DNA from 3 places in the Pseudorhizobium sp. NPDC055634 genome. Region 3 is predicted to be linked to each of the others. Evidence: riboswitches for the same ligand, from Rfam matches in the RefSeq annotation. Region 3 holds a riboswitch; each other region holds the start of a gene.
What was found. A riboswitch is a leader RNA that binds a small molecule or an ion and turns the genes downstream of it on or off. The one in region 3 is predicted to bind thiamine pyrophosphate.
Positions count from the first base shown of each region.

Region 1 (9,893 bases), on a different contig from region 3:
AGAGGAGAAGTGCGAGCTGGCAGAGGATCAGGAGGGCGCATAGCAGCGCGGCGAGATAGGGGACGACCGCCCTGAAGAGCGCGCCGGCGGGAACGCCGGTCGTACCGCTGACGACGAAGACCAGCATGCCGACCGGCGGCGTGAGGCCTCCGATCATCAGGTTGACCACGGCAATCACCCCGACCTGGACGGGATCGATCCCGGCGGCGATCGCAAGCGGCAGCAGGATCGGTCCGAGCAGGAGGATGGCGGCTCCGGTGTCGAGCACGAGGCCTGCCCCGAGCAGGACGAGATTGCAGAGCAGGAGGACCTGCCACGGGCTTTCGCCGAGCGACCCGACGATGCCGACGACCGCCCCGGCGACATCGTCCATGGCGAGAAGAAAGGCGAAGGGCGCCGCCGCGCCGATCAGGAGGCCGATCGCGGCCGTTTCGGCGCCCGCCTGGCGGAAGGTGGAGACAAGCTCCCGGCCACGGAACCCGCCTGCGATGGCAAGAAGAAGCGCGTAGCCGGCCGCGACGGCGGCAGCCTCGGTCGGGGTCACGATCCCGAAACGGATGCCGCAGATGACGACGGCGACAAGCCCGAGCGCCGGCAGCGCGGCCAGCATGGCGCTTGCCCGTTCAGGGCCGCCGGCCCGGCGACCGCGGGGGCTGTCGCCATTCGCCAGACGGATCGCCACCGCCAGGCAGGCGGCCATGAGAAGACCGGCATAGAGGCCGCTCGTCAGCAAGGCACCGGCCGAAACGTCCGTCGCGGCCGCCAGGATGAGGAAGGCGATCGACGGGGGAATGATATTGTCGAGGACGGAAGTGGCGGCGATGATCGCGGCGGAACGCTCGGGGGGATAGCCCTGGCGCACGAGATGCGGATGAAAGGTGGCCGCCCCGAAGGCGGCGTTGGCGATCGACGAACCGGACGCGCCGGAGAAGAAGACGCTGGTCAGGAGCGCGGTCTGCGCCAGGCCAGCCCTCCTGTGGCCGACAAGGGTTTCAGCCAGCCGCACGAGGCGATGCCCGGCGCCGGAGATGGTGAGCAGGCCGCCGCAGAGAAGAAAGAATGGGATGGCGAGGAGCAGGAAGCGCGACATGCCCGACGCGGCCGAGGAGACGATGGCAGGTTCCGACATTCCGCTTCCGGCCGGAATTGCGATCAGGACCCCGGCCAGGAGGCAGTGGGCAAGCGGGGCGCCGACGAGGAGACCGGCGCCGGCGGCGAGTGCGGCGACCGCGCTCGGCAGGAGGCCGGAGACGAGGTCGGCCTCCGGGAGGACGAAGGCGATTGCCGCGCCGGCGACAAGCGACAGGACGCCATGAAATCCCTTCCCCTCGGCGATGCGCAGCAGGAGGAGCATGGCAAGAAGGAGAAGGCCGCCCGCCGCGAGCGGCCAGAACCTCAGATATTCCGGCAGGCCAAGCGCAGGCGAGACCGAGCGTATCGCCGTCGCCGCCTCGGCCCCTCCCCTGGCGAGAAGGAAGCCCGCGGCCGCACTCACGGCATCGGCGCCGACGGTTGCCATGCCCCGCCCGCGCGGCGGCAGGAGCCGGGTGACGATATCGAGGCGAAGGGAAAGCGGGCCCCGCAGCGTCAGCGGCAGGCCCGCGCAGACAAGCGCGAGGAAGAGCCAGAGAGCGGCCTCCTCCGTGCCGGCAAAGCCGGTCGAGGCGCCGTAGCGGAGCGCGACCGCGACGAGGACGAGAAGCAGGAGCATTGCGAGGAGAATGCCCGCCGCAGCCGAGAGCACGCCTGTAATCCGCAGCGCGAGCCCGGCCGCGACGGAAGGCGCTGCCGGCCGGTCTTCCGGTCGGAGCAAGGCGGGCTGGGCCGGGTTCCCGCCGGCACTGTCGCCGGACGCCATCCGCGTCACCCCCCGATCTCGATGGCGATATCCGCGACCGGCGGCGCCTTTTCGATCAGCCCACTTTCGACCAGGAAGGCGCCGAAGCGGGCATAGCGACCACGGTCGAGCGCGGCGGGGCGCTTGGCAAAGCGCGGAAGGGTATCGCGGAAGGCCTGGCGGTTCAGTTCGTCGTCGAGATCGGGATAGGCGGCGATGAAGAGCGCCCAGGCTTCATCCGGATGGTTGGTGAGGAAGATGCTGGCCTCTTCCACCGCCTTGAGGAACCGCGGCAGGCGATCGTCGCCGGCAAGTTCGCTGCGCGTCACGAAGATCAATTCGTCATAGATCGGCACGCCGTGTTCCTCAGGGAAGAAGGCGCGCGCCTTTCCTCCCGCAAGCCGGATCTGGGTGAGTTCGAAATTGCGGTAGCCGCCGATCGTCGCATCGACCTGCCTGCCGAGAAGCGACGAGGTAAGCGCGAAGTTGACATTGACGAGTTCCACCTCGTCCGGGGCTATCCCCTCGGCCGCAAGCATGCACCTCAGCATGGCACTCTCGAAGCCGGAGACGGAAAAGCCGATCTTCCTGCCCTTGAGATCTGCGAGCGTGTTGACCGGTCCGTCGGAGAGCACCGTCAGCGTGTTCAAAGGCGTCTCCACCAGGGTGCCGAAGCGAACGAGCGGCAGACCCGCGGCATGGTCGAGGTAGAGGTTGGGCTGATAGTGGACGCCGACATCGGCCTGCCGTGCCGAGACGAGCCGCGGAACGGACGAGGGGTCGGCCGGCGGGATGAGTTCGACCTCCAGCCCCTCCGCCTCAAACAGGCCCTTCTGGCGGGCGACGACGATCGGCGCATGATCGGGATTGACGAACCACTCCAGCATGACGGTCAGGCGATCCGCGGCATGAGCGGTCATCGGCATCGAAAGGGCCGCGGTGAGGAGGAGGGAAACAAGACGACTATTCATGAAAGCTTCTCCGGCTAACTATCTTGCGTTACGGGACGGGACTTCGGGCGCCCAGGGCGTGAAGCGGGCGGTGGCCGCATCGACCGCGAGCCGCAACAGAAGGGTGAGCAGCGCGAGGACGACGGTTGCGGCGAAGACGATATCGGTCTGCATGCGGGCGTTCGCCTGGACCATGACAAAGCCCAACCCGGCAGACGCGCCGACCCATTCACCGACCACCGCGCCGATGGGCGCAAGGGGCGCTGCGACGCGCAGGCCGGACACGAGGCCCGGCAGGGCGAGCGGAACGCGGATGTGGCGAAGGGTCTGCCAATGGGTCGCCGGGGTCAGCGCCACGGCATCGAGGATGGCGGGGTCGGTCCGGTTGAGGCCATCGGCGAATGCGGACGCGACCGGGAAGAAGATGATGATCGTGGCCATCACCGCCTTCGACGCGACACCGAACCCGAACCACAAGACGAGGATCGGCGCCAGCACGAAGACCGGCAGCGCCTGAAGCACGAGGATGACGGGCCAGACGAGCCGGCCGGCACGGGGGAAGGCGGCGACCGCAAGGGCCGCGAGCGAGCCGAGCAGCGCGCCGCAGGCAAGCCCGATGGCAATCTCGGTGATCGTGACCAGGCTGTTGGACAGCAGGAAGCCGCCCCGAGTGGCGAAGGCGGCGAGCACGTTCGCCGGTGGCGGCAGGATGTAGGCCGGGGGCGTGAAGAGCCAGACCGCGAGCTGCCAGAGCACCAGCAGGCCGACGACCCCCATCCCCATGTGACGGGACGGCATGGTCCGCCTATCGCGCCGGCCGGCCGGACGGCGGACGCCCCGTCCGGGGGCGCCGACTTGAAATGCATGGCATGAATCGATCTCCCGACGTTACATCACGGAGATCCAGGCAAAGCGGAGAAGAGAATTCGCGCCGAAAAAGGCCGTTTCCGTTCCTACGCCGGCATGACCCGGATCAGGTTCAAGGGTCCGGCTCACCGCCATCTCAGCATCGTTACGATGCCCCCCTCGGAATGCGGCCATGTTCGGCGAAGTCCGGGCGAGTGTCAATCGGGTCGGTGCGGGAAAGGATCAGAGGCACCTGTCACCGGCGCGGAGGCGGGCCGTTCGCGGGCGGGAGGTTCTGGCGGGAGAGGGTCGGGATCGATGCGAACCCGCCCGCGGCAACGGACGGGTTCGGCTTTACCAAGGGCTTACGCCGTTCCCCAGATTTCCCGGGCGGTGTTCACCACCAGTTCGAGCTTGCGGCGCTGGTCTTCCTCGGTGATGGCATTGCCGTGCTCGGTCGACGCGAAACCGCATTGCGGCGCGATGCCGAGCTGGTCCATGTCGACGTAGCGGGAGGCCGCCTCGAACTGCTTGCGCAGCCAGTCCATGGATTCCAGCTCCGGCGTCTTGGTGGTGATGAAGCCGGCCATGATGCGCTTGCGGCCCTTCGGCAGGAGCTTGAGCGGCTCCAGCCCGCCGGCGCGGTCGGTATCGTATTCCATGAAATAGATATCGACGCTGGTCTTGTTGAAGATGGCGTCCGCGGCCGCGTCGTAGCCGCCGGTGGCGGCGTAGGTGGAGCGGAAATTGCCGCGGCACATGTGCATGCCGATGACCATGTCGGAGGGCCGGTCCTTGATCGCCTCCTCGAGCATCCAGGCATAGCGGTCGATCAGCCAGTCCGGATCCTGGCCCATGGCCTTGCGCTGCTCGCGCTGCTTCGGATCGCCGAGATAGGCGAAGAAGATGTCGTCCAGCTGCAGGTAGCGGCATCCGGCGGCGTAGAAGGCGGCGACCGCCTGACGGTAGGTCTCGGCGATATCGGCGAAGAGGACGTCGGGATCCTTGTACTCGGCCGGGCGGACGTCGACCGGATCGGTGCGGAAGTGGACGCAGGACGGGCCGGGGATCGAGATCTTCGGGCAGACGGTCGTATGATCCTTCACGAAGGTGAAGTGCTCGAGCATCGGGTGATCCTTGGGGAAGCCGAGCTTGCCGTTGATCACCGGATGGACCGGCGGGATCTGGGTGCCGTGAAACTGCACGCCCTGGCCGCGGGTTTCCATGTCCATGCCGTCGAGCATGCCCATGAAATCGAAATGCCAGAAGGCGCGGCGGGCCTCGCCGTCGGTGACGACCTTGAGGCCGACCTCTTCCTGCATCCTGATGAGCTTCGGGATTTCAGCGTCCTCGATGGCGCGCAGGGTGGCCGCGTCGACTTGCGCCGCGCGTGCCTCCGCAATGGCGAGCGGGCGAAGAAGGCTGCCGACGTGGTCGGCACGGAAAGGTGGTGTCGGCATGCTGTTCCTCCGATTGATGCCCCGTGTCGCGCGGCGGCATGGGCAGTCCACCCGCGAGCGCGACCGTCATGCCGATACCACAGGACGGGCCGGAACCGGAGAGGAAATCGCCGTGTCGAACGGCTGTTCCGTTTGCGCAGTCGCCATGTCGCGAAAGAACATCTCGAAATGCCGGCACCTCTGCTAGCCTGAAGCTGTTCGGCGCCGCACGCGCAGTGCGGTTTCGAGAAGACGATGACCGGCCCAGGGTCGATAGGAACGACTGGTTGCGGTGGGCGATCGGGCGACGGCGCCTCAGGGCGGGCCGGTGCGCAACTAAGCCATCCGACGGTCCCGCGAAGGGATGAAGAGAATGGATGCCCGCAACGACATGCTTCGCCGGATCAGGGCAAGGACCCCCGGCTTCAGCCTCGAACAACCCTTCTACACCGATCCCGATTTCCACCGGGTCGATCTGGAGGAGATCTGGTACAAGGACTGGCTGTTCATCGGCCATGACTGCGAGATCCCGCGCGCCGGCAATTATTTCACGGCGCAGATCGGCGACTATCCGGTGGTGATCGTCAGGGGAAAGGACGGCGCGATCCGGGCCTTCCACAATACCTGCCGCCATCGCGGCCACCGGGTCTGCACCCAGGAGCGCGGCGCGTCCGCCCGCCTCGTCTGCCCCTACCACCAGTGGACCTACGACCTCGACGGCTCGCTGGTCTTCGCGCGGCAGATGGGCGAGGATTTCGACAAGGCGCAGTTCGGCATGAAGGCCGTCGCCTGCGAGAGCGTCGCGGGCTACATCTTCATCTGCCTTGCCGAGACGCCGGGCGACTTCGGTCCGGTGCGCGCGTCGATCGAGCCGTACATGAAGCCGCACCGGCTGTGGGAAGCCAAGGTCGCCCACCGGAACACGATCGTCGAAAAGGGCAACTGGAAGCTCGTCTGGGAAAACAACCGGGAATGCTACCACTGCGCCAGCAATCACCCGGAACTCTGCCGCACCTATCCAGAGGCGCCGAGCGCGACGGGGGTGCAGGGCGCAAAGGACGATCCGGTCATCGCGGAACACTGGGCACGCTGCGAGGCGGCGCGGCTGCCGAGCGAGTTCCGCATCGACCCGTCCGGCCAGTTCCGCACCGCCCGCATGCCGCTGATCGAGGATGCCGAAAGCTACACGATGACGGGCCGAAGGGCCGTGCGACGGCCGCTCTCCGACGATGTCACGATCTCGCATATCGGCACGATGCTGCTCTTCCATTACCCGACGACGTGGAACCACATCCTCGTCGACCATGCGATCTCCTTCCGCGTGCTGCCGCTGTCGGCGGAAGAGACGGCGGTCACCACCACATGGCTGGTGCACAAGGATGCCGTCGAGGGCGTCGATTACGATCTCCACGACCTGACGCATGTGTGGAACATGACCAACGACCAGGACCGGCAGATCGTCGAGGAGAACGCCTTCGGCATCCGCTCGCCGGCCTACGAGCCCGGACCCTATTCTCCCGAGCACGAGGGCGGAGTCATGCAGTTCGTCGAGTGGTACACGAACTTCATGCTGACCCGCCTGCAGGGCGGCACGGCGCTTTCGGCGGTGGCGTGAGATGAACATGGCGCAGCCGATCTTCCGCCACCTCGACGAAATGCGCCCGTGGACAGACCGGGAGCACCGGCTGGAATGCGTGGCGGTCACGCCGGAAGCGCCGGACGTGATGACCTTCACCTTCCGCCCGGACAAGCCCGGCATATGGTTCCGCTACCTGCCCGGCCAGTTCGTCACCCTGGAAATACCCGTGGGTCCCGAGCCGCTGATGCGGACCTACACGCTCTCCTCCAGCCCGTCCCGCCCCTATACGGTCTCGGTCACCGTCAAGGCGCAGGCCGGATCGATCGGGACGCGGTGGATGTTCGACAACCTGAAGCCGGGGATGTCGCTGAAGGCCTTCGGCCCGCTCGGCGATTTTTCCTATGCCAGGCACCCGGGCAGCCGGTATCTGTTCATCTCCGCCGGATCGGGCATCACGCCGATGATGTCGATGACGCGCGATCTCGGCGACCGGTCGCCCGACAGCGACATCACCTTCCTGCACTGCGCCCGCTCGCCCGACGACATCATCTTCCGCTGGGAGCTGGAGGCCCGGGCGCGCGACATGCCGCAGTTCACGCTCGGCCTGATCGTCGAGCAGTTGTCGCGCGGACAGCTCTGGTCCGGGCTCAAGGGCCGCATCGACAAGGCGAAGATCGCGCTGCTCGCGCCCGATTTCCTCGACCGCACCGTCTTCTGCTGCGGGCCGGAGCCGTTCATGGCGACCGTGCGGGACGCGCTGAAGGGCGCGGGCTTCGACATGGGCCGCTACCACGAGGAGAGCTTCCAGCCGGTCGCGACGCCACTGCCCTCCACGAGCGCCGGGGAAATCGGCGAGATCGCCCCGGCAAGGGTGGCCTTTTCCGCTTCCGGCAAGGAAGGGCGCTGCGAGCCCGGGCACACGATCCTACAGACCGCCCGCGCCGCCGGAGTGCGGATCGCCGCCGCCTGCGAATCCGGCCTTTGCGGCACGTGCAGAGTGCTCAAGCTCTCGGGGGACGTGGAAATGACCCACAATGGCGGCATTCTTGACGAGGAGATCGAGGAGGGCTTCATCCTCGCCTGCTGCTCGCGCCCGAAGGGCGACGTCGAGATAGAGGCCTGAGCCCGTTCCCCTGTCGATCCGAGCGAAACGCTCTGACTGCCTAAAGCTTCGCCAATTTCCGGAATGACCAAAAAATAGATTGACGGCGCGTCGAAACCGACGTCCACTGAACCAATCGGAAAGTGGTGCGCACGGTGGTACGAACTTGAGTACGGTAAAGCACGACAATGCCAACTACGCCCTCGAGCGGCTGCGCGAGATGATCGCGGCCGGCGAGCTTGCCCCAAACGGACGGCTGCCGACCGAGCGGGACCTTTCCGAAAAGCTCGGCATCGGCCGGCGCGCCGTCAGGCGGGCGCTGGAAGTCCTGGAATCGGAAGGACTGGTGTGGCGCAAGCACGGCGCGGGCACCTTTGCCGGAGAAAAGCCGGACAGCCTGACCGACCAACTCGGGGCGATCGTCGCCGGCACCGATTTCATGGAGATCATGGAGGTCCGGCTCAGGATCGAGCCGCAACTTGCCCAGCTTGCCGCGATGCGCGCCAAACCGCGGGACATCGAGCGCATGCGCAGTCTCGCCGCCAGGATCAGCCACAGCGAGGACGCCGATTCACGCGAACTCTGGGATGGGGCGCTGCACCGGCAGATCGCCCAGAGCGCGGGCAACCAGCTCTTCCTCGGCATCTTCGACCTCGTCAACCGGGTGCGCCAGGACGAGGCGTGGCAGGCAATCCGGGAGAACGCACGCAATGCCGGCAACGCGATGACGATCTCGATTGCGCAGCATCACGGCATCATCGACGCCATCGCCGCACGCGATCCGACGAGGGCGGCCGAGGCCATGCGGCAGCACCTTCTCATGCTGCAGGAGCGCCTCATCCGCGCGACGTCGCTGGAACATACGGAGGACGATCCCATCCGCAGCGCGTGCTGAACCAAGGCGCAGGCACGCAACCAGCCGGGCATACCAAGAAAACTCAAAAAACGATCCAGAGGAACAGGACATGACCAAGCTCAACCTACGTGCAGCAGTGCTTCTTGCCACTGGACTTGCCGCCTTTCCGGCGGCGTCCGCGGAACTTCGCATCGGATTGCAGGATGATGCCGACGTGCTCGATCCGGCGCAGTCGAGGACATTCGTCGGCCGTCTCGTCTACACCGCCATGTGCGACAAGCTGGTCGATATATCGCAGGAGATGAAGATCGTCCCGCAGCTGGCGACCGAATGGACCTGGTCGGACGATGCCACGACGCTCACCATGAAGCTGCGCGAAGGCGTGACATTCCACGACGGCACGCCCTTCAACGCCGACGCGGTCGTCGCGACGATCGAGCGGAACCTGACGCTTCCCGAATCGCGCCGCAAGAGCGAGCTGTCGTCGGTGGAGAAAGTCGAGGCGAGCGGCGAACACGAGGTGAAATTCACCCTCAAGAGCCCCGACGTCACGCTCCTGGCACAGCTTTCCGACCGCGCCGGGATGATCGTCTCGCCGAAGGCGGCGCAGGAACTCGGCGCCAATTTCGGCTCCAACCCCGTCTGCGCCGGCCCATTCAAGTTCGTCGAGCGCATCCAGCAGGACCGCATCGTGCTGGAGAAATTCGAGGACTACTGGAACAAGGACGAGGTCCACCTCGACAGGGTGATCTATCTGCCGATCCCGGACACGACCGTGCGTCTCGCCAACCTCCGGTCCGGCGATCTCGACATCGCCGAGCGGATCTCCGCCTCCGATGCCGCCTCGGTCAAGGAGGACGCCAACCTCACCTATGCGGACGTGATCGGCCCGGGTTACATGGCCATGTATGTCAATCTCGCCAACGGCCCGCGAGCGGAAAACCCGCTGGGGCAGGACAAGCGTCTGCGCCAGGCGTTTTCGCTTTCCATCGACCGTCAGGCGCTCAACCAGATCGTCTTCGAAGGGACCGCAAAGGGCGGCAACCAGCCGTTTCCGCCCACCAGCCCATGGTTCAACCAGGACCTTCCGGTGCCGGCACGCGACATCGAGAAGGCAAAGGAACTCATGAAGGAGGCGGGCCACGAGACGCTCGATATCGAACTGCAGCATGCCAACAACACCACCCAGACGCAGATGATGCAGGCCATCCAGTCGATGGTGTCGGAGGCGGGCTTCAACGTCACGCTGAGATCGACCGAGTTCGCGACCCTTCTTTCCGAGCA
Region 1 is NZ_JBSHHW010000002.1:375,191-385,083, forward strand. It holds gene ACWGPT_RS04860 (TRAP transporter large permease) at 1-1,858, opposite strand, end outside; gene ACWGPT_RS04865 (ABC transporter substrate-binding protein) at 1,864-2,808, opposite strand; gene ACWGPT_RS04870 (ABC transporter permease) at 2,827-3,585, opposite strand; TPP riboswitch at 3,721-3,824, opposite strand; gene ACWGPT_RS04875 (5-methyltetrahydropteroyltriglutamate--homocysteine S-methyltransferase) at 3,999-5,093, opposite strand; gene ACWGPT_RS04880 (aromatic ring-hydroxylating oxygenase subunit alpha) at 5,446-6,687, shown strand; gene ACWGPT_RS04885 (2Fe-2S iron-sulfur cluster-binding protein) at 6,689-7,774, shown strand; gene ACWGPT_RS04890 (FadR/GntR family transcriptional regulator) at 7,920-8,648, shown strand; gene ACWGPT_RS04895 (ABC transporter substrate-binding protein) at 8,719-9,893, shown strand, end outside.
Region 1: it holds a riboswitch for thiamine pyrophosphate, as region 3 does, so the genes downstream of both, ACWGPT_RS04870 (ABC transporter permease) here and thiB (thiamine ABC transporter substrate binding subunit) in region 3, are expected to answer to the same signal.

Region 2 (9,893 bases), on a different contig from region 3:
GCGCAAATCCATTGGCGAAGGCCGTCAAGCTGGCGGATCTCCGCGACAACCTGGCGGTTACGGAGCGCACCGGAGGCGATGGCGAGAAATATCGCATCGGGCTTCGGCTCCTCGAAGAGTGACGGCAGATGGGCCGGCAGCCGGCATCGCCGCCTTGTCTGCGGCCGAACGAGACGAAGGGATGGACGACATGGAACTGCAATCGCGTGTGGCACTGGTAACCGGTGCCGGATCGGGCATCGGCCGGGCATCGGCGGTGACGCTTGCCGCCCATGGAGCAAAGGTCGCCCTGCTCGGACATACGCGCCGGGATCTGGAAGTGGCGGCCGCTGAAATCACCGCGAGGGGTGGGGAGGCGATCGTGCTGGAGGCGGATGTCGCCGACGAGGCGCAGATGAACGAGGCGGTCTCCCGCATGATCGAGGCATTCGGCCGGGTGGACATCGTCGTCGCCAATGCCGGCATCAACGGGGTATGGGCGCCCATCGACACACTGAAGCCCGAGGAATGGGACCAGACGATCGCGGTGAACCTGCGCGGCACATATCTGACGCTTCACACGACCGTGCCGGTCATGAAGGCCCATGGCGGCGGATCGATCATCATCGTTTCCTCCATCAACGGCAATCGGACGTTTAGTTCGCCGGGGGCCACCGCCTATTCCGCCACCAAGGCGGCACAGGTGGCCATGACGAAGCAGCTGGCACTGGAACTCGGAAGGCACAAGATCCGGATCAACGCGGTCTGCCCGGGGAAGATCTCCACGGAGATCGACGACAACACCAGCATCCGCGATGCCGACGAGACGGCCGTTCCAGTCGAGTGGCCCGAAGGCGACATACCGTTGACGGAGGGCGCGCCCGGCGCCGCCATGGACGTCGCCGATGTGATCCTCTTCCTCGCATCGCACAGGGCCCGGCATGTGACGGGCGTGCCGATCTACGTCGATGGCGGCCAGGGTCTCCTGCGGTAAGTGCGGCGCGCCGCATTCTCGATGATTGCCAACCCCGGGCGGGAAACGTTTCTTGATCGGCCTTGCGTTCAAACGACGGGAACCGCTCCGCTCATCTTGCGTTGGCGATCGTGATCCCGATATCGGAGCCGCGCATGACCGAGCTTGCCGCCAGGCCGCAAAACCTACCGATCCCCGAGCGAAAATGGTGGCATGCCGCAACTGTCTACCAGATCTATCCGCGCAGTTTCTGCGACAGCAACGGAGACGGGGTCGGCGACCTTCCCGGCATCATCAGCCGCCTCGACTACCTGCAGTCCCTCGGCGTTACGGTCCTCTGGCTTTCGCCGATCTACAAGTCGCCGATGGACGACAATGGCTACGACATCGCTGACTATCAGGCTATCGCACCCGAATTCGGTACTCTTGCAGACTTTGACAGGCTCGTCGCGGAGGCGCGCCAGCGGGGCATCGGGATCCTCCTCGATCTCGTGGTCAACCACACGTCCGAGGAGCACCCATGGTTCATCGATGCGCGCAGTTCGCGGGAAAACCGACTGCGCGACTACTACATCTGGCGGCCACCGGCGCCGGACGGCGGTCCGCCCAACGACCTGACGTCTTCCTTTGGAGGTTCCGCATGGACACTCTGCCCGGAGACCGGCGAATACTACCTGCATCTGTTTTCGAAGAGACAGCCGGACCTCAACTGGAAGAACCCCGAGGTGAGGTCTGAAATCTACCGGATGATGAACTGGTGGCTGGATCGGGGCATTGCCGGCTTCCGGATGGACGTGATCGATCTCATCGGCAAGGATGTCGATGCGGGCATTACCGCCGACGGCCCGCACCTCCATGATTACCTTCAGGAAATGAACCGCGAGACGTTCGGGCAGCGGGACATTCTGACGGTCGGCGAGGCCTGGAGCGCGACGCCGGATTCTGCCCTGCTCTATTCGGGAAGGAACCGTCGCGAACTCTCCATGGTGTTCCAGTTCGAGCATGTGACCCAGAGCTGGGACGAAGTGATGGGAAAGTGGCGGCCGAAGCCGATAGACCTCGTCAAGCTGAAGGCGGTTTTCGGCAAATGGCAGCACGCGCTTTCGGAAGACGGATGGAACTCCCTGTTCTGGGGCAACCACGACCTGCCACGCGCCGTCTCGCGGTACGGCAATTCCACGGGCTACCACGTGGAATCGGCCAAGATGCTCGCCACCGTGCTGCATCTCATGAAGGGCACGCCGTTCATCTACCAGGGCGAAGAGATCGGCATGACCAATGCCGCCTTCGCCTCCATCGACCATTACAAGGATATCGAGACACTCAACCTGTATCGCCTGCATCTGGAGGCAGGGCTTCCCGCGGAAGACTTCATCCGCGGCGCAAACGAAAGCGCCCGTGACAACGCGCGCACGCCCATGCAGTGGAGCGCCGATCCCAATGGCGGGTTCACGACCGGCGCTCCCTGGATTGAGGTCAATCCGAACTATGCGACCCTGAATGCCGCGAGCCAGATATCCGACGATCGCTCCATCTGGGCGCACTACCGGGCCCTTACCCGTCTTCGCAAGCAGCATCCCGTGATTGTCTACGGGCGCTATCAGGCCTGGCTGGATCAGCATCCGGATGTGTTCGTCTATACGCGGACGCTGGAGGACGAGGAGCTTCTGGTCGTCGCGAGTTTCGCCCCGCGCGAGGTCGAGGTCACGCTCCCGGACGAATTGCGCCGGCGAGGTCGCTGCCTGATCAGCAACTATGCGCCGATGGAGGAAGTAGGGTCGACTATGAGCCTCCAACCGTACGAGGCCTTTGCGCTCCTGTCGTCCCGCCTCGCGCCTTAGCAGCCCGGAACGGCTCCGTTTGCTCCGGCATTGCGTCGGCAGTTTGAGGATGACAAGCGCCCTATTTCTTCCTAAGTCTGGTGGAGACGGGGGCGTCCGCTGAAGCGGGCTGAGAAGTACCCTTTGAACCTGAACCAGATCATGCTGGCGGAGGGAGTCGCGGGTGGAGATGCCCCTGCCTTGCCCTTGCTGGATGAAGAAAGGGCGATCTCATGACAGATTTTCCGTCCAGTTGCGGGACGATGCTGGAGGCGTTGCGCGCGACCAATCCCCTTGTCCAGTGCATTACAAACGACGTCGCGATGAATATAGCCGCGAACGTCCTACTCGCCGCCGGCGCGTCGCCGGCCATGGTCAGCGCCGAGGAAGAGGCTGCCGAGTTCGCCGGGATCGCGGCCGCCGTGACGATCAATATCGGCACCCTGCGGGCGGCGGGCGTGCCCGGGATGAAAGGTGCGGCCGGCGCGGCGAAGGCCATGGGAAAGCCCTGGATATTCGATCCGGTCGCCCACTATGCCACGAGTTTCCGACGCCGCGTGACAGGAGAGCTTCTGGAACTCGAACCGACGGTTATCCGCGGGAATGCCTCGGAAATCCTCGCCCTCGCGGGCTTCGAGAGCAGGGGTCAGGGCGCCGACAGCGGCGACAGCAGCATCGCGGCGGCATCCGCGGCAGTCGAGCTTGCTCGGCGGCACTCCTGCATCGTCGCCGTCACCGGCGAGAGCGACATGGTCACCGACGGCGATCGCCGGATTTGGATCGAGGGAGGCTCGGAAATCATGCCCAAGGTCACGGCGTTCGGCTGCGCCCTGACCTGCCTCACCGGAGCCTTCGCCGCCATCGCCCCGGACCGGCCGTTGGAAGCAACCGTCGCCGCCATGGCGCTTTTTGCGGTCTGCGGCGAGGATGCCGGCCATCCGGCGCAAGGACCCGGCTCTTTCCCGCCGCTGTTCCTCGATGCCCTCTCGGCCATTGGCCCGCTGAGGCTCCAGGCGGAAGCAAGGATACGCACGGAATGAAGAACTTTGATCTCTCGCTCTACGTCATTCTCGATCCTGACCTCTGCCGCGCCGTCGGCATGGCCGAGACCGCCCGACTCGCCGTCGAAGGCGGCGCAACCATGATTCAGCTCAGGGACAAGCACGCCGACCGCCGCGGCCTGGTCGCTGCCGGAAAATCGGTCCGGGCCGCAATGGCCGGATCGGGAGTGCCCCTGATGGTCAATGACGATGTGGAGGCGGCCCTGGAGATTGGCGCAGAAGGCGTGCACGTGGGGCAGTCGGACATGGCGACGGCGGCGGCGCGTGCTGCCATCGGAAACCGGCTGATCCTTGGCCTCTCGGTCGAGACAAAAGAACTGGCGCGCGGGGTCGATCCTTCCCTCGTCGATTATATCGGTGTCGGCCCGGTCTTCGCCACGGCCACCAAGCCCGACCACAAGCAGCCAATCGGCCCGGAGGGCCTTGCCGCTATCGTCGCGGCTTCTCCGGTTCCGGCGGTCGCGATCGGGGGGCTGAAAAAGGACCATGTCGCTTCGGTCTTGGCGGCAGGTGCGTCCGGCGTGGCGGTCGTCTCCGCAGTGTGCGGCACGCCCGACCCGCTCGGCGCCACCCGCGAACTGCTTGCGGAAATAAGGAGAGCGAGATCATGATCGCCAACATTCTCTCCATCGCCGGCTCCGACCCGTCCGGGGGCGCCGGAATACAGGCCGATCTCAAGACCTTCGCGGCACGCGACACCTACGGAATGGCGGCCGTGACGGCGCTGACTGCCCAGAACACGAAAGGCGTCTACGGGGTTCACGTCGTCCCTGCCGCATTCGTGGCCGATCAGGTCCGTACGGTTCTTGACGATATTCGGGTCGATGCCGTGAAGATCGGCATGATCGCCGATGCCGGGATCGCCGAAACGCTGGCGGACATCCTGTCCCGGCATCCGGATATCCCGATCGTCCTCGATCCGGTCATGATCGCCAAGGGCGGCGCCTCCCTTCTTGCGGACGAGGCGATTGCAGCGCTCAGGGACCGTCTCCTGCCGCTTGCGACCGTCCTCACCCCGAACCTTCCCGAGGCCGCCGCCCTTTTGGGAGAACCGGAGGCGCGGGACCGCAACGCGATGGTGGCGCAGGCCGAGGCGTTGAGAGCGTTCGGGGCGGGGGCCGTGCTGGTGAAGGGGGGGCATCTGCCGGGCGATGAAAGTCCTGACGTCCTTGCGGAGCATAGCGGACCGACATGGTTCGAGGGAAGCCGGGTGAGGACCAGCAACACCCATGGAACGGGATGCACGCTCTCGAGCGCGATTGCCGCGGAACTCGGAAAGGGCAATGCCGTCGCTGCGGCTGTCAGCACCGCCAAACGGTATCTCGCAACGGCAATCGCCCGATCGGGGGAACTCGATGTCGGATCGGGCCACGGCCCCGTGCATCATTTCCACAACACCGGTCGAACCGATCCCGTCGGATAGGGATCGGGCGGGCCGCGGTGCGCCATGTGACTAGCTTTCGTGCATCGTCCCGGTCGCCTGGGAACGGACGTGCCAGGAGAGCGCCTCCTCGAGGAGATGCGGCGTGTGCCCTCCCCTTGCGCAGGCGCGCTCGAAATAGCTCGTCAACGCGTCCCGGAAATCCGGGTGAGCGCAGGTCCGGATGATCTCCAGGGCCCGTTCGCGAGGGGCCAGTTCGCGCAGGTCCGCCAGTCCGTTTTCGGTGACGATGATGTCGACGTCATGCTCGTTGTGATCGACATGCGGCACCATCGGGACGATCGAAGACAGCTTGCCGCCCTTGGCCAGCGATTTGGTCACGAAGATCGACAGGTAGGCATTGCGCGCAAAATCGCCAGACCCGCCGATTCCGTTCATCATGTGCGTGCCGTTGACATGGGTCGAGTTCACGTTGCCGTAGATGTCGACCTCCAGTGCGGTATTGATGCCGATCACCCCCAGCCTGCGGATGACTTCCGGGTGATTGCTGATCTCCTGCGGCCGGAGTACCAGCCGCTCCTTGTACTTAGGGAGATCGGAGAAGACCCTGTCGGCGCAGGCGTCGGAAAGGGTGATCGACGACCCGGAGGCGAAGGCAAGCTTGCCGGCGTCGAAAAGGTCGAACGTGCTGTCCTGGAGGACTTCGCTGTACATGCGCAAATGATGGAACGGGCCGTCGGCAAGACCGCTCAGCACCGAGTTCGCGATGGTCCCGATGCCCGCCTGCAAGGGCTGCAGGGTAAGGTCAAGCCGCCCCTTTTGAACCTCGTGCTCGAACAGACGGATGAGGTGCGACGCGATGGCACTGGTATCGGCATCCTGCGGCTCGACGGTCGACGCGCTGTCCTTCACCTCGGTCACCACGATTGCGGCGATCTTGTCGGGATTGATCGGCACATAGGGGAAGCCGACGCGGCTGTCGCACGTCACGACCGGAATCGGCACCCGGGTCGGCCGCTTGCCGGGGAAGTAGATGTCATGCAGCCCCTCGAGCTCGAGGGGCTGGCTGAGATTGATCTCGACGATGATCTTCTTGGCAAGCACCGCGAAACTCGCGGAATTTCCGACCGAAGTCGAAGGAACGATATTTCCTTCCTCGGTAATCGCCGCGGCTTCAACGATCGCGTAGTCGATCGGGCCGAGCTGGTTCGAACGCAAGTGCTCGACCGTTTCCGAAAGGTGCTGGTCGATGAACATGACCTCCCCGCGGTTTATCGCGGCGCGGAGGGTGCGGTCGGCCTGGAACGGCATGCGGCGGGCAAGAACCTTCGCCTCCGTTAGCATCCTGTCGACATCGTGGCCGAGCGATGCGCCGGTGATCAGCGTGATCTTGAACGGGTCCGTGCGGGCACGTTCCGCCATTGCGACCGGCACCGCCTTGGCATCGCCCGCGCGCGTGAACCCGCTCATGCCGACGATCATTCCATCCCCTATCAGGGCTGCGGCTTCCTCGGCCGAAACGATCTTCTCAAACAGGGCAGGGCGACGAATACGGTCGGCGATCATCTTCTCATCCTTCGATTGCATCAGGCCATCTGATCAGGGGCCGGGCAGCCGTTCAGGCAGGCAAACGCTGCCTGCGTCGGCGCGCACAATATGCGAATGCAAACCTGCAAACATTGAGAAATGTCAAGTCCGTGTCAGCCGCCGCGCAGCCTCGCACCCGGGTCGGCCGCAGGGCATGTCACCGAAAGCCGGTCACACGAGGATGCGAACGGGAACGGCCTTGGACGCCGGCGTATGGGACCGTTTCTCGTGAAGAGAGAGCGGAACGAGCGGGTTCAGCTCCGGGTAGTAGCCGGCAACGCAACCGTCGGGGAGATCGAAAGGGAGCACGCTCAGGTCGCCCACCCTGCGCTCGATGCCGTCGTCCGTATCGGTCTTCAACGCGACCTTCTGCCCCTCGATCAGGCCAAGCCGCGCCATCTCGCGAAGGTTGATCAGCAGGACCTTTCGCGTTCCCTCTATGCCCCGCAGCCGGTCGCTGTAGCCGTAGATGGTGGTGTTGAACTGGTCGTTGCTGCGCAGCGTCATCAACCGGTAGCGGCCTTCCCGATCGTCGAAGCCGGTCGCGGCGAGCCCCTCTGGCACGGTGAGCTCCGCCTTCCCGCTTTCCGTCTTCCATATGCGCTCGCGGGCACTGTTGCCGCGATAGAAGCCGCCGGGGGTGAAGAGCCGCCGGTGGAAGTCATGGAACTGGTCCGGATAGGTATTTTCTATCAGGTCGCGGATCTTGGAATAGTCGCCCTGCCATTCATCCCACTTCACGCTGGGATTGGGAGAAAGGGTGGACTTGGCGAGGCCGGCGACGATGGCAATCTCGGAAAGCAGTTGCTCGCCTGCAGGTTTGTGCTTGCCGACGGAGCCGTGGATGCAACTCAGGCTGTCTTCCATGGTCACCGTCTGCGGTCCGCTCGCCTGCATGTCTTCCTCGCTTCGCCCAAGACACGGCAGGAGATAGGCGATCTCGCCGTTGACGAGGTGACTGCGGTTGAGCTTGGTGGCGATCTGGACGGTGAGCCGCATTCTGGTCCAGGCGGCTTCCATCACGCCATGATCCGGAATGGCGCGCACGAAATTGCCCCCAAGACCTATGAAGGCCCGCACGCGGCCTTCGACGATACCCTCGCAGGCGGCAACGGTATTCATGCCCTTGTCCCGGGGTGGCTCGAACCCGAACATCGAGGCAAGCCGGTCGAGGGGCACCAGTTCCGGCTTTTCCGAAATACCGACCGTACGCTGGCCCTGGACATTGGAGTGGCCACGGACCGGCGAGATGCCCGTTCCGTCCCGGCCGATGTTTCCCTTCAGCAGCAGGAAATTGACGAGCATGGCGATGCTCTCGAAACCGCCGACCTGCTGGGTCAGCCCCATGCCGTAGATGCCGATCACCCGTTCGGCTTCGACATAGACCTGGCCGGCCGCCTCCAGCGAAGCCCGGTCAAGGCCCGATTCGCGCTCGATCTCCTCCCACCCCGTTTCGCGGACCTTCCGTTCGAAGTCATCGAAACCATGGGTATGCTGGGCGACGAAGTCGCGGTCGATCACCGATCTCCCGTTGGCCCTGGCCTCGTCGTCGCGGGCGAAGACGTGCTTGCACATCCCCAGGATCGCGGCGATATCGCCGCCCGTCTTAACCTGGTGATATTGGGAAGAGATCCGCGTGGCATGGCCCGTCAGCATCTCGGTCGGGCTCTGCGGATTGATCATCGCCTCCAGCCCTTTCTCCCTCACCGGGTTGAAGGTGACGATGCGGCAGCCCCGCCTGACGGCCGCCTGCAGAGGATGGAGGAAACGGGGGCTGTTGGAACCGGTGTTCTGGCCGAAGAAAAACATCGCGTCGCATGATGAAAAATCACTGTAGACGGACGTGCCGACCGGCGACCCGATCACCTTCTTCAACGCGACCGACGTCGTCTCGTGACACATGTTCGAACTGTCGGGGAGGTTGTTGGTACCATAAAGCCGGGCAAAGAGCGCATAGAGATAGGATGTCTCGAGGCTGGCGCGACCCGACGCGTAGAAGATCACCGATTTGGGATCGAGAACCTTCAACTCGCTGCCGATCGCCGAAAACGCCTCCTCCCATGAACAGGGCACATAGCGATCCGTTGCGGGCTCGTATCGCATCGGATGTGTCAGCCGGCCCTGCTTTTCCAGGTCATGGTCCGACCAGTTTCGCAGTTCCGCAACCGTGTGCTGCTCGAAGAACTCCGGCGTGCATCGCTTCGGCGTCAGTTCCCAGAGGGTCGCCTTGGCGCCGTTCTCGCAGAACTCCAGGGGATGATGATCAGCCGGTTTCGTCCAGGCACAGGAGACGCACATGAACCCGCCGGGCTTGTTCTGCCGGCGTAGCGTATCGAGCACCGCGGGGGAGTTCAGTTCCTTTGCATAGATGCTGGCAATCCCGCGTACCGAACCCCACCCTCCGGCCGGACCATCGTAATGTACGGTCTCGTTCTTCGACATGGCATCCCCCGATCTACGGATAAAACAGGCCCGTCGACCATGCGTCGACAGGCTAGGATGAACCCCTCGAACAAGCCAAGGTTCCGCGCTTTGCGGGCTTGAGGCAGGCGCGGCGGTCAGACATGCGTGATCGATCCGGCTGAGCTTAAAGGGTCACCGGTTTACGGCAGACTCGGCCGTGGCTCCGTCAGGCCGGGGTGGTCGCCCGGCCGACTCCCAGATGCTGCGCCAGGACGTCGCTGTCGGCGAGCAGGTCCGCGCTCCTTCCCGAATAGACGATCGAGCCACGATCCAGGATCACCGCATCGTCGGTCAGCGGAAGGATCTTGCGGGCCTTCTGTTCGATGATGATGGCAGACATACCTTCGCCCTGGACGATCTGGCGAAGGGCGGCAAGAAGCTCGTCGACGATGATCGGCGCAAGGCCCTCGAGCGGCTCGTCGAGAAGAAGGAGACGGGGGTTGACCATGAGGGCGCGGGCCACGGCGAGCATCTGCTGCTCGCCGCCGGACAGCTGACTGCCGAGGTTCCGGCGCCGTTCTTCCAGGCGCGGGAACATGGAGAAGACACGCGGCAGCGTCCAGGGGCCGGAACGGGCGATGGCCGTCAGGTTCTCCTCGACCGTAAGGGACCTGAAGATATTTCGCTCC
Region 2 is NZ_JBSHHW010000009.1:121,579-131,471, reverse strand. It holds gene ACWGPT_RS15575 (HD domain-containing protein) at 1-122, shown strand, start outside; gene ACWGPT_RS15570 (SDR family oxidoreductase) at 191-973, shown strand; gene ACWGPT_RS15565 (glycoside hydrolase family 13 protein) at 1,108-2,793, shown strand; TPP riboswitch at 2,872-2,966, shown strand; gene thiM (hydroxyethylthiazole kinase) at 3,006-3,812, shown strand; gene thiE (thiamine phosphate synthase) at 3,809-4,444, shown strand; gene thiD (bifunctional hydroxymethylpyrimidine kinase/phosphomethylpyrimidine kinase) at 4,441-5,256, shown strand; gene ACWGPT_RS15545 (acetyl-CoA hydrolase/transferase family protein) at 5,287-6,780, opposite strand; gene ACWGPT_RS15540 (FdhF/YdeP family oxidoreductase) at 6,973-9,243, opposite strand; gene ACWGPT_RS15535 (ABC transporter ATP-binding protein) at 9,431-9,893, opposite strand, start outside.
Region 2: it holds a riboswitch for thiamine pyrophosphate, as region 3 does, so the genes downstream of both, thiM (hydroxyethylthiazole kinase) here and thiB (thiamine ABC transporter substrate binding subunit) in region 3, are expected to answer to the same signal.

Region 3 (9,893 bases):
GTCGCGCCGCGGACCGTTCGAGGAGGCGCAACTCCTCTACTCCGACATTTCGGCCGAACTCGGCGAACAGCCCAAGCTGACGCCGTTCGAGCGCGCCCAGAGGCGCCTCAAGCCTTGAGTGGCGCCTCCTTGCCCGCGACATGCCACGCACCGCGCGGGCGGGAGAATAATGCTCTCAACGCATTGGTTTGCGAAGAAGGTTTATTCTTGCCATGCGCGGGGAAAGGTCTTACCTCACACACCGACGCGCGGGCTTTTGTGCCGGGTGGCCCCATGGCCAACGCCTTTCGTACGCGCCGGCGAGCGGCATACCTCCCGAGGCCGCCTCCGCCAGACCGCAATTCTGGAGTGCCGCATGACCTACGTAGTCACTGACAATTGTGTACGCTGCAAATATACCGATTGCGTAGAGGTCTGCCCGGTCGACTGTTTCTACGAAGGGGAGAATTTCCTCGTCATCCATCCCGACGAGTGCATCGATTGCGGTGTCTGCGAGCCGGAATGCCCGGCCGAGGCGATCAAGCCCGATACGGAGCCGGGGCTCGACAAATGGCTCAAGATCAATGCGGAATATGCCCAGATTTGGCCCAACATCACGGTGAAACGTGATCCGTTGCCGGAAGCCAAGGAGATGGATGGAGTTTCCGACAAGTTCGAGCAATACTTCTCGCCGGAACCCGGAAAGGGCGACTAAGTCCGTACGGCGTCAACCGCGGCTTGTGGTCTATGCGCTGCCTATTGATTAAGCAGGCAGAGATGATGCTGTCACGCCACGCATAAAAGCAAATAATTGATTTCCGCACTTTTTTGTGGTAGACAGACAACACTGTTCCACAAGCGGCACTGGTGTGCCCAAAAAACATCACGAAAGTAACAGGACATCCGACGCGGTTTCCGTGACATTCCAATAATGTGTTTGTCGTCGTTGATCGCGGTGGAGTTTCTTTTCGCGCACGTGGTCGGACCAGTATCGAGTGACCCGACGGTTTCCCCCGTCTCATCCGGGCCTGCCTGACCCGGCCCCGGTCGTACACCGGGTGCGTAACAGGGAGTTTGTGAAACGTATGACGACCCAGCAGAAAAAATCTTCGGCACGCCACGGCTTCAAGACCGGTGAAGCGATTGTTTATCCGGCGCACGGCGTAGGCATGATCACCGCCATCGAAGAACAGGAAGTGGCGGGCATGAAGCTCGAGCTTTTCGTGATCGACTTCGAGAAGGACAAGATGCGGCTGAAGGTGCCGGTGGCCAAGGCCGTCAGCATCGGCATGCGCAAGCTCTCCGAGACCGATTTCGTCGAGCGCGCCCTCAAGGTTGTCCAGGGCAAGGCCCGCGTGAAGCGCACGATGTGGTCGCGTCGCGCGCAGGAGTATGATGCCAAGATCAATTCCGGCGACCTGATCTCTATCGCCGAGGTTGTGCGCGATCTTTACCGTGCCGAAAATCAGCCTGAGCAGTCCTATTCCGAACGCCAGCTCTATGAAGCTGCGCTCGATCGGATGGCCCGTGAAATCGCGGCGGTCAACAAGATGTCCGATACGGAGGCCGTCCGCCTGGTCGAGGTCAATCTCGCCAAGGGACCGAAGCGGGGCAAGGTCGTAGAGGAAGAAGACTCCCAGGAAGAGGCCGCGTAAGCGCAGTCATTTCATTGCTGACCCAAAGACCCGGCCTTCGCGCCGGGTTTTTTTTGGAACTTTTTTCCGCGCAGGACGTTAATCCGCCGTAACGGCGACTGTTGTCCGTCTGCACGACGCCTCAACGGCTGTTTCCCAAACACGACATAGAGGTCGGCCTCGAGATGGCAAGACCTCGCGGGAACGAAGAGGGGATGAGGACGGCGGAAGGGGTCAATTCGTGGCAGCGGCCGCGGCATCATCCGACTGTCATTCTTGTCGAAGCCAGCCAACGTCACGGAGAAGACACGATGAAAGCCATGTCTGCGGACCGCAATATGATCAAGATCGCAATGTCGGCTCCCTATCTGGCGAGAGATGAGGAACGAAACCTTGCGGTCAGGTGGAAGGACGACCAGGATCAGGATGCCCGAAACCAGATTGCGCTCGCCCATATGCGGCTGGTAATCGCCATGGCTTCCAAGTTCCGCGGCTTCGGCCTGCCGATGAGCGACCTCGTACAGGAAGGCTATGTCGGGCTTCTTGAGGCAGCCGCCCGGTTCGAGCCCGCCCGCGACGTCCGTTTTTCCACCTATGCCAGCTGGTGGATCCGCGCCTCGATGCAAGACTATATCCTCCGCAACTGGTCGATTGTCCGCGGCGGCACGAGTTCCGCCCAGAAGGCGCTGTTCTTCAACCTGAGGCGCCTTCGCGCCAAGCTCGCGCGCGGCGACAGCAATCTTACATCGCGTGCGATCCATGAGGAGATCGCCGCCGCCCTCGGCGTCAGTGTCGCCGATGTCCAGACAATGGATGCGAGGCTTTCGGGCAACGACGCCTCTCTCCAGGCGCCTTCCATAGCCGGCGATGCAGACAGCGGCGAACGGCTGGACATGCTCGCAAGCGGAGAGCCTCTCCCCGACGAGCAGGTTTCCGGGATGATCGACGGCGAGCGGCGCATGCGATGGCTGCACGGTGCCCTCACCAAGCTCAACGATCGCGAGAAGAAGATCATCCGGGCGCGTCGGCTGACCGACGAGGGAGCGACGCTCGAAGCCCTTGGTGCGGAGCTCGGCATTTCCAAGGAACGCGTGCGCCAGATCGAGAGCCGGGCGATGGAGAAGCTCAAGTCCGCGCTCGTATCCGCCAATCCGCAGATGGCCGCCTGCTAGAGGGCGGTGCTATTCTGAAATGATCTTGAACTTCTGGCCGGGCGAAATCGCCGCGCCGGCCGGAAGCGCGTTGATCAGCTTGAAGAGGTCAAGCTTGCGGTCCGTACCCATCATGCGTCCGGCAAGGCTTGCCAGGGTGTCCTGCGGCCCGGCCGTCACGATCCGTATCCTGAGCGGCTTCAGCGAGGCTATCTCTTCGGGCGTCATCTTCCGGAAGCTCGACTTGAGCACGGTCGAAACCGAATCCACCGCCGCGCTCCCCTTGGGAACCGCCGTCAGGAAGCGAAAGATCTGGTCGTCGATCCGGATGACGGTGACGTCGAAATCCCAGCGCTCGGCCGAGGCACGGGCGGTCGCGGCCGGAAGGCCGTTGACGCTTGTCATGCGGACCGTTTCCGGCTTCAGGCCGGCAACCCAGCCGCTGGTCAGATAGTTGGTCAGGCTGGTGGTGTCGCCGGCATCGACCCCATCGAAGCGTATCGCCGTTTCACCGGGCCCGGTCGCGAGCACGGCATCCACCTTGTTGTCGATCCGGAAATCGGCCGGGACCTCGAAGCGTATGCCAAGGCTTCCGTGCAGGAATGTCTGCCCGCGCACGAAGCCTTCCTCCGGACTGTCGCCGTAGAGAAGGCCGTCAATGCCTGCCAGATAGTACTCACGCCCCCGGTCACCGACAGTCCCCTCCATGCCCTGCGCCCTCGCGTGTCGCCGCGCGAGATCGACGCGCTGCGGTGCGTTGGGATGGCTGGAGAGGAAGTCGAGGCTCTGGTCGCTGTCCGGATCCACCGAGGAGAAGCGCGCATAGGCGGCCATGGAATCGAGGAAGCGCGGAGCGGCATAGGGGTCGTAGCCGGCTTCTCCCAGCATCCGGACGCCGATCACGTCGGCCTGCAGTTCCTGCTGCCGGGAAAAGGCGGCCAGCCGCAGCTTGCCGCGTGCGAGGGCCTGCTTGCCGGCGAGGTCGCTGGAAAGGACTTCGGCGACCACCCGGCTGGCGATGACCTCCGCCTCCTCCCGCTTCTGGCGCTCGATCCCGTGGTTGGCCGTCACGTGGGCCATTTCGTGCGAGAGAACGGCCGCGACTTCCGACGCGTCGTTGGCGAGTGCAAGCAGGCCGCGCGTCACGTAAAGATAGCCGCCCGGCAGGGCGAACGCGTTGATCGCCGGCGAATTCAGGATGGTGATGCGGTAGGACTGCGAGGGATTTTCCGCGACGGCCGTCAGCGCCCCGGCGATGCGCGCGACCAGCCTTTCGGTCTTGGCATCGTGATACTCGCCGCCATAGCTCGCGACGATGCGAGGATGTTCGCGCGCGCCCATCTGGGCACGGGGGTCGTTCTTCTGAACCTGATCGACGATCTGCGGGTTCTCGGATGGGGCGACATTCGGCTGGTAAGCCTGGTCGAGGATGGACTGGCAGCTGGAGAGCGCGGCGGCGGAGGCGAACAGGAAGGCAAGATGCCTTGCCGCGCGGGCCGTACCGGTCCGGCGGGACGCCGTCCCTCCACGCTTGCTCGTCCGCAGTCTCGGCTTCGTCATTCTACAGACCCGCTTCCCATCATCCGCAGGGGACGCCCCACCCTGTACAAGGCCGGCCGCCTTTTTCTTCCGGCTTAGCGACTTTCTTTCAGCCAATATAGTGCTTCCTGTCCAGAACGCCCGTGGCAATCAAAGCAGGACCATGCTGTTGCTGCGATGCCACCGTGCCACGACTAAATTGTGGCAGGGGTCAGCCGGCGAGGAATTGCCGGACGGCGGCCAGATCATGCCGCTTCAGGAACTGCGCGACCGGGGCAGCGACCAGGATATGTCCACCGTCCATGAAAAGGACATGGTCCGCCAGGCGGCGAAGCTCCTCCCGGTCGTGGGTCACGAGGATGACGGTAATCCTGGTCTCCCGATGCAAATCGGACAGGAGCTCGGCCATCTCCAGCCTCAGCCCCGGATCCAGCGCGGCGAAGGGCTCGTCCAACAGGAGGACGGGCTTGCGGCGCACCAGCGCGCGGGCAAATGCGACGCGTTGCTGCTCGCCGCCGGACAGTGTGGGCGGGAGCCGCCGCTCCATGCCCGCCAACCCGACCCGATCAAGCGCGGTGACCACGGCTTCCCGCTCCTCGCCGCTCAGCTTGCGCAGGGACGGGTTGATCCCGAGCGAGACGTTGGTGAAGACGTCGAGGTGACCGAAGAGATTGTTGTGCTGGAAGACCAGCGATACCGGGCGCTCGGAGGGATGGCGGCCCGCCATATCCTTGCCGCCGAACAGGACGCGACCGCTGTCCGGCATCTCGAATCCGGAGACAAGGTTCAGAAGCGTGGACTTGCCCGCGCCGGATGGCCCGGCAATGGCGGTGATTATACCGGCCGGGATGGTGCAGTCGAGATGAAGGCGCGCGCTCCCCAGATTCAGGTCCAGGTTCTCGAGCCGGATTTCAGGCGCAGACTCAGCGATGGGCATGATGGCTCCCGTTCATTTGCCGACCCGACGTTCCGATCACCGTCAGCAGGAGACATACCGCCGCCAGCAACAGCGCGAGACCGTCGGCATCCTGCGTGCGGTAACTGGAGAGGCTGCCGTAGAGCAGCCAGGGCAGGGTGACGAAATCGTTGGAAGCGAAGAGCGCGACCGCCCCCAGGTCGCCGAGGGACAGCGCCATCGCGAACGATAGCGCCAGGAGCGCCGGCCTCGTCAGCACGGGGCGGTCGATCCGCCAGAAGCGGGCCCATCCCGTCACGCCAATGCTCGCGGCAAGGCGGGCGGTATCCCTGCGATGCTCGGCCATTGCCGGTTCCAGTACCCTGATGACGAAGGGGATCGACATCAGCGCGTTGATCGCAACGACGATCCAGACGATCCACGTTGACGCCGAGCCCGAGAGCCGCAGAAACAGGAACCAGCCCGTGCCCAGCACGACCGGTGGCACGAGGAGGACGAGCAGGGAGGTGGCGCCGAGAATGGAGGAGAAGCCGCCGAGCAGCATGCCGGGGTTCTTTCGGTCGGCAATCGCCAGGCGCGCGTTGACGAGGGCGACCGAGCCCGAGACTGCGAGCAGGCCGGATGCCAGCGTGATCGTCGCGCTCGTTGCCAGCGCCCGATGGAAGGTGTTGCTCTGGAGGAGACGGGAGAGGTCCGCCTGTAACCCCGCAGCGAGAACCGCGAGAACGGGCAGGAGGACAAAGGCGGTGGCGGTGGTGATGACCAGCGCGTCCCATGCACGCGCGGCAAATCCATGCCCGTCGAAACGACGCACGTGGCGCCCGCTTCTCGGAAACCGGTCATCGGTGGCAGGCAGGAGGGAGAGCGTGATCAGGAGCAGGGCCGTCAGACCGATCTGCAGCAGCGACAGCGCCACCGCGCGGGCGGGATCGAAGTCGAACCGCAGGGACTGGTAGATCGCGACTTCCAGCGTGGTCGCGGCCGGTCCTCCTCCGAGCACCAGGACGAGCGTGAAGCTCGTTGCGCAAAGCATGAAGACCAGGCCGGCGATTCCCGGCAGGACCCGGAGCAGCACAGGCCATTCGATGAACCGGAAGATAGGCGCCGGCCGCATGCCCAGTTGCGCGGCAAGCATCCAGTATTCGCCCGGCAGACGGTCGAGTGAGGCGACCATCAACCGGCAGGCGAGCGGCAGGTTGAAGAAAACATGCGCGAGCAGGATGCCGCCGAGGCCGTAGATGCTCACCGGCTCGTCGAGGCCTGCCTGCAGGAGGAGCGAGTTGAGGAGCCCCTGTCTGCCCCAGATCGTGATGAGGCCAAGCGCCGCCACAAGTGCGGGAAGCCCCATCGGCAGCGCCATCAGCCGCAGGATCCAGAGCCGTCCCGGAAGTTGCGGCCGCCGGGCGAGCGCCAGTGCGACCGGGATTGCAAGTCCGATGGAAAGCAGCGTCGAGAGCCCCGCCTGAAGCAGCGTGAACCGCAGTACGCGCACCGTATAGGCCGACCAGAAGGCGTGACCTTCACCTGCCGGCGCGGCGGCAAGAAGTGCGTAGACGGCAAGCCCTACAAAAGCGGCGATGGCGAAGAAGGCGATAATGCCTCCGCCGATCGCGGCTCTCTGCTCCCGTCCTGTCAGCATCGGAGGCTAGCGTCCGCTCATGGCGGTCAGCCATTCGTCGATCCATGCCTGACGGTTCGATGCCACTTCGGAAGGATCCATGAGGAAGGTCCTGGCCGGCTGCACGAGCCGATCGAACGCTGGTGGCAAAGGCTCGCTCGTCTTTCCCGCCGGCATCATCCAGTTGGTCGTCGGAATGATGTCCTGGAGGGCGGGCGACATCATGAAATCGAGGAACCGCCGCGCAAGTTCCTTCTCATCCGACGTCCGCGTCAGCCCTGCCACCTCGATCTGGATGTAATGGCCCTCAGCGAAGGGTGCCGCCTGGTATCGATCGCTACCCTCGGCGACCATGTGATAGGCGGGAGAGGTGGTGTAGGAGAGGACCATCGGAACCTCGCCCTTGGTGAACAAGCCATAGGCCTCCGACCAGCCCGGAGTTACGGTCAGGATGCGACGGCGAAGCTTGGTCCATGCCTCTTCGGCGTGGTCGCCGTAGACGGACTTCACCCACAAGAGCAATCCGAGCCCCGGGGTGGAGGTGCGTGGATCCTGGATCACGATCTTCTGCGACGGGTCCCCCTCCACCAGATCCTTCAGGCTCGTCGGCGGGGCGTCGATGGTCTTGGTGTCGTAGACGACTGCAAAATGTCCGTAGTCATAGGGGATGAAGATGTCGTCCCGGTAGCCGCCCGGCACCGTGATTGCGCCGGTATCGAGACCATGAGGCTCGAACAGGCTCGTCGCCTTGGCTTCTGCGGCAAGATTGGTGTCGAGACCCAGGACGATGTCGGCCTCAGTATTTTCGCCTTCGAGTTTCAGCCGGGAGAGAAGCGCGACGCCGTCGGCCACAGCCACGAAGTTCACCCTGCATCCGCAGGACTTCTCGAACTCCGCCTTTACCCGAGGGCCCGGGCCCCATTCGGCCGTGAAGCTTTCGTAGGTATAGACGGTAAGGCTGGGCTCCTGGGCAAGAGCCGGGGTCAGAGCGGTCAATCCCGCGATGAAAGCCAAAAATCCCGAGAGCCGCATCCATGCCTCCGTGCTGATCGCGAAGGAATAGGGGCCGATGGACGCCGTCTAATCCCTCCGCCGGTGTTAACCGGATCAGGTTCTGCGGGTTGGTGGATACCTCTCAGCCGCGCGCGGCACCCCGTTAGATCAGCCAGAGATTTAGCGAGGGACACGGCGCTTTGCAAGCGCCGTCCAGGTGCGGTCAGTGAGCGCGCTGGAAGACGCGAAGCTCGCGCGGCAGTTCGGCGCAGCCGCCCGTGCGGCCCGCAAGCGCATAGCCGATCGACTGCTCGATGACATGAGGCATGACCGGCTTGGTGAGAACGCCCAGAGGGCCGTTGTTGCCAGGCTCGATCTCCTCGGGATTTGCGGTCATGAAGATAACCGTAACTCCGTATTTCTCCGCCAGTTCACGGCCGATGGACGGGCCTGTCCTGCCGTCCGCCAGGTTGACGTCGACGAGGGCGATGTCCGCGGAATGCGCGAGTGCCAGGGCGGGGCTGCGACCGTTCGCCAGTCCGGCGACCTTGAGGCCCATGGCCTCGATCGTCTCTGCCACGTCGAGGGCAATCAGGAATTCGTCCTCCACGATGAGGACACGGTGTTCCTCGGAGACTGGGTTCTGCCAACCACTCGTTACGCCTGTCAGCATCGGATGCTCCTGATGGTTCGGTGCCGCTTGGTACCGATCAGGCCGTGCCACATCGATACTGCCACCCGAACGACCACTCGCCGGCATTGTTCCGCAATGCGACAGGTTGACGTGCTTCAAGTCCTTTTCATGGCTAACAGATGGTTAAGATCAGCCCTCAAGCTCCTCGCGCAGCATTTCAAGCTCAAGCCATTCCTCTTCCATCCCGGCAAGGCGCTTGCGCAGTGCCTCCAGTTCGCCAGCCAGCGCATTGAAGCCTGCCGGGTCCCTCGAGAAAAGGTTCGGATCGGCCATTCGCTCTTCCCGCGAGGCGATCTCGGCCTCGGCCCTTTCGATATCCTTCGGCAGGTTTTCCAGGGCGAACTTCTGCTTGAAGGACAGCTTGCCGCGATTCTTGGGCGCATCGCCGGCGGGCGGCGTCCCTTCCGCCTTTTCCCTGGCCTGGCGCTCGGATCGCCGTCTTTCCTCCTGCGCGCCGCGCCGTTGGGCCAGCATGTCAGAATAGCCGCCAGCATATTCGATCCAGCGCCCGTCCGGCGCCTCGGGATCGGCGGGCGCAATGGTCGAGGTCACCGTCCGGTCGAGGAAGTCGCGATCGTGGCTGACCAGGATGACGGTGCCGTTGTAGCCGGCGACGATCTCCTGCAGCAGGTCCAGCGTTTCGATGTCGAGGTCGTTGGTGGGTTCGTCGAGGATCAGCAGGTTGGAAGGCTTGGCCATGATCCGGGCAAGGATCAGGCGCGCGCGCTCGCCGCCGGAAAGGTTTTTGATCGGCGTCCGCATTTGCTCGGGCTGGAAGAGGAAATCCTTCATGTAGCCCGCGACGTGACGTTGTTCGCCATTGACGAGAAGCGTCTCGCCGCGTCCGTCCGTGAGGTAGTGGGCAAGCGTGTCCTCGGGGTCGAGGTCCTCGCGCTTCTGGTCGAGGGTGGCGATCTCGAGATTGGTTCCGAGCCGGACTGTGCCGCTATCGGGCTCGAGCTGGCCTGTCAGCATTTTCAGGAGGGTGGTCTTGCCTGCACCGTTCGGGCCGACGAGGCCTATCCTGTCGCCACGGTGCACGCGGATCGAGAAGGGAGCGACGATGACGCGTTCCCCGTAGAGCTTGGTAATGGCCTCCGCCTCGATCACCAGCTTGCCGGATTCCCGGCCTTCCGATGCGGCCGCCTGCACCGTCCCCTGCGGACCCTTGTGGCCGCGGTAGGTCGCGCGCATGGTCTGCAATTCACCAAGGCGGCGCATGTTGCGCTTGCGCCTCGCCGTCACGCCGTAGCGCAGCCAGTGCTCCTCGCGCTCGATCGCCTTGCCCAGCTTGTGCTGCTCCAGTTCCTCCGCCGCCAGCACCTCGTCGCGCCAGGCTTCGAAATGGGAAAAGCCGCGGTCGAGACGA
Region 3 is NZ_JBSHHW010000006.1:207,232-217,124, reverse strand. It holds gene ACWGPT_RS12405 (RNA-binding S4 domain-containing protein) at 1-118, shown strand, start outside; gene fdxA (ferredoxin FdxA) at 356-694, shown strand; gene ACWGPT_RS12395 (CarD family transcriptional regulator) at 1,065-1,634, shown strand; gene ACWGPT_RS12390 (RNA polymerase factor sigma-32) at 1,925-2,785, shown strand; gene ACWGPT_RS12385 (M48 family metalloprotease) at 2,795-4,324, opposite strand; gene ACWGPT_RS12380 (thiamine ABC transporter ATP-binding protein) at 4,515-5,240, opposite strand; gene ACWGPT_RS12375 (thiamine/thiamine pyrophosphate ABC transporter permease ThiP) at 5,227-6,858, opposite strand; gene thiB (thiamine ABC transporter substrate binding subunit) at 6,865-7,887, opposite strand; TPP riboswitch at 7,905-8,003, opposite strand; gene ACWGPT_RS12365 (response regulator) at 8,054-8,503, opposite strand; gene ACWGPT_RS12360 (ABC-F family ATP-binding cassette domain-containing protein) at 8,654-9,893, opposite strand, start outside.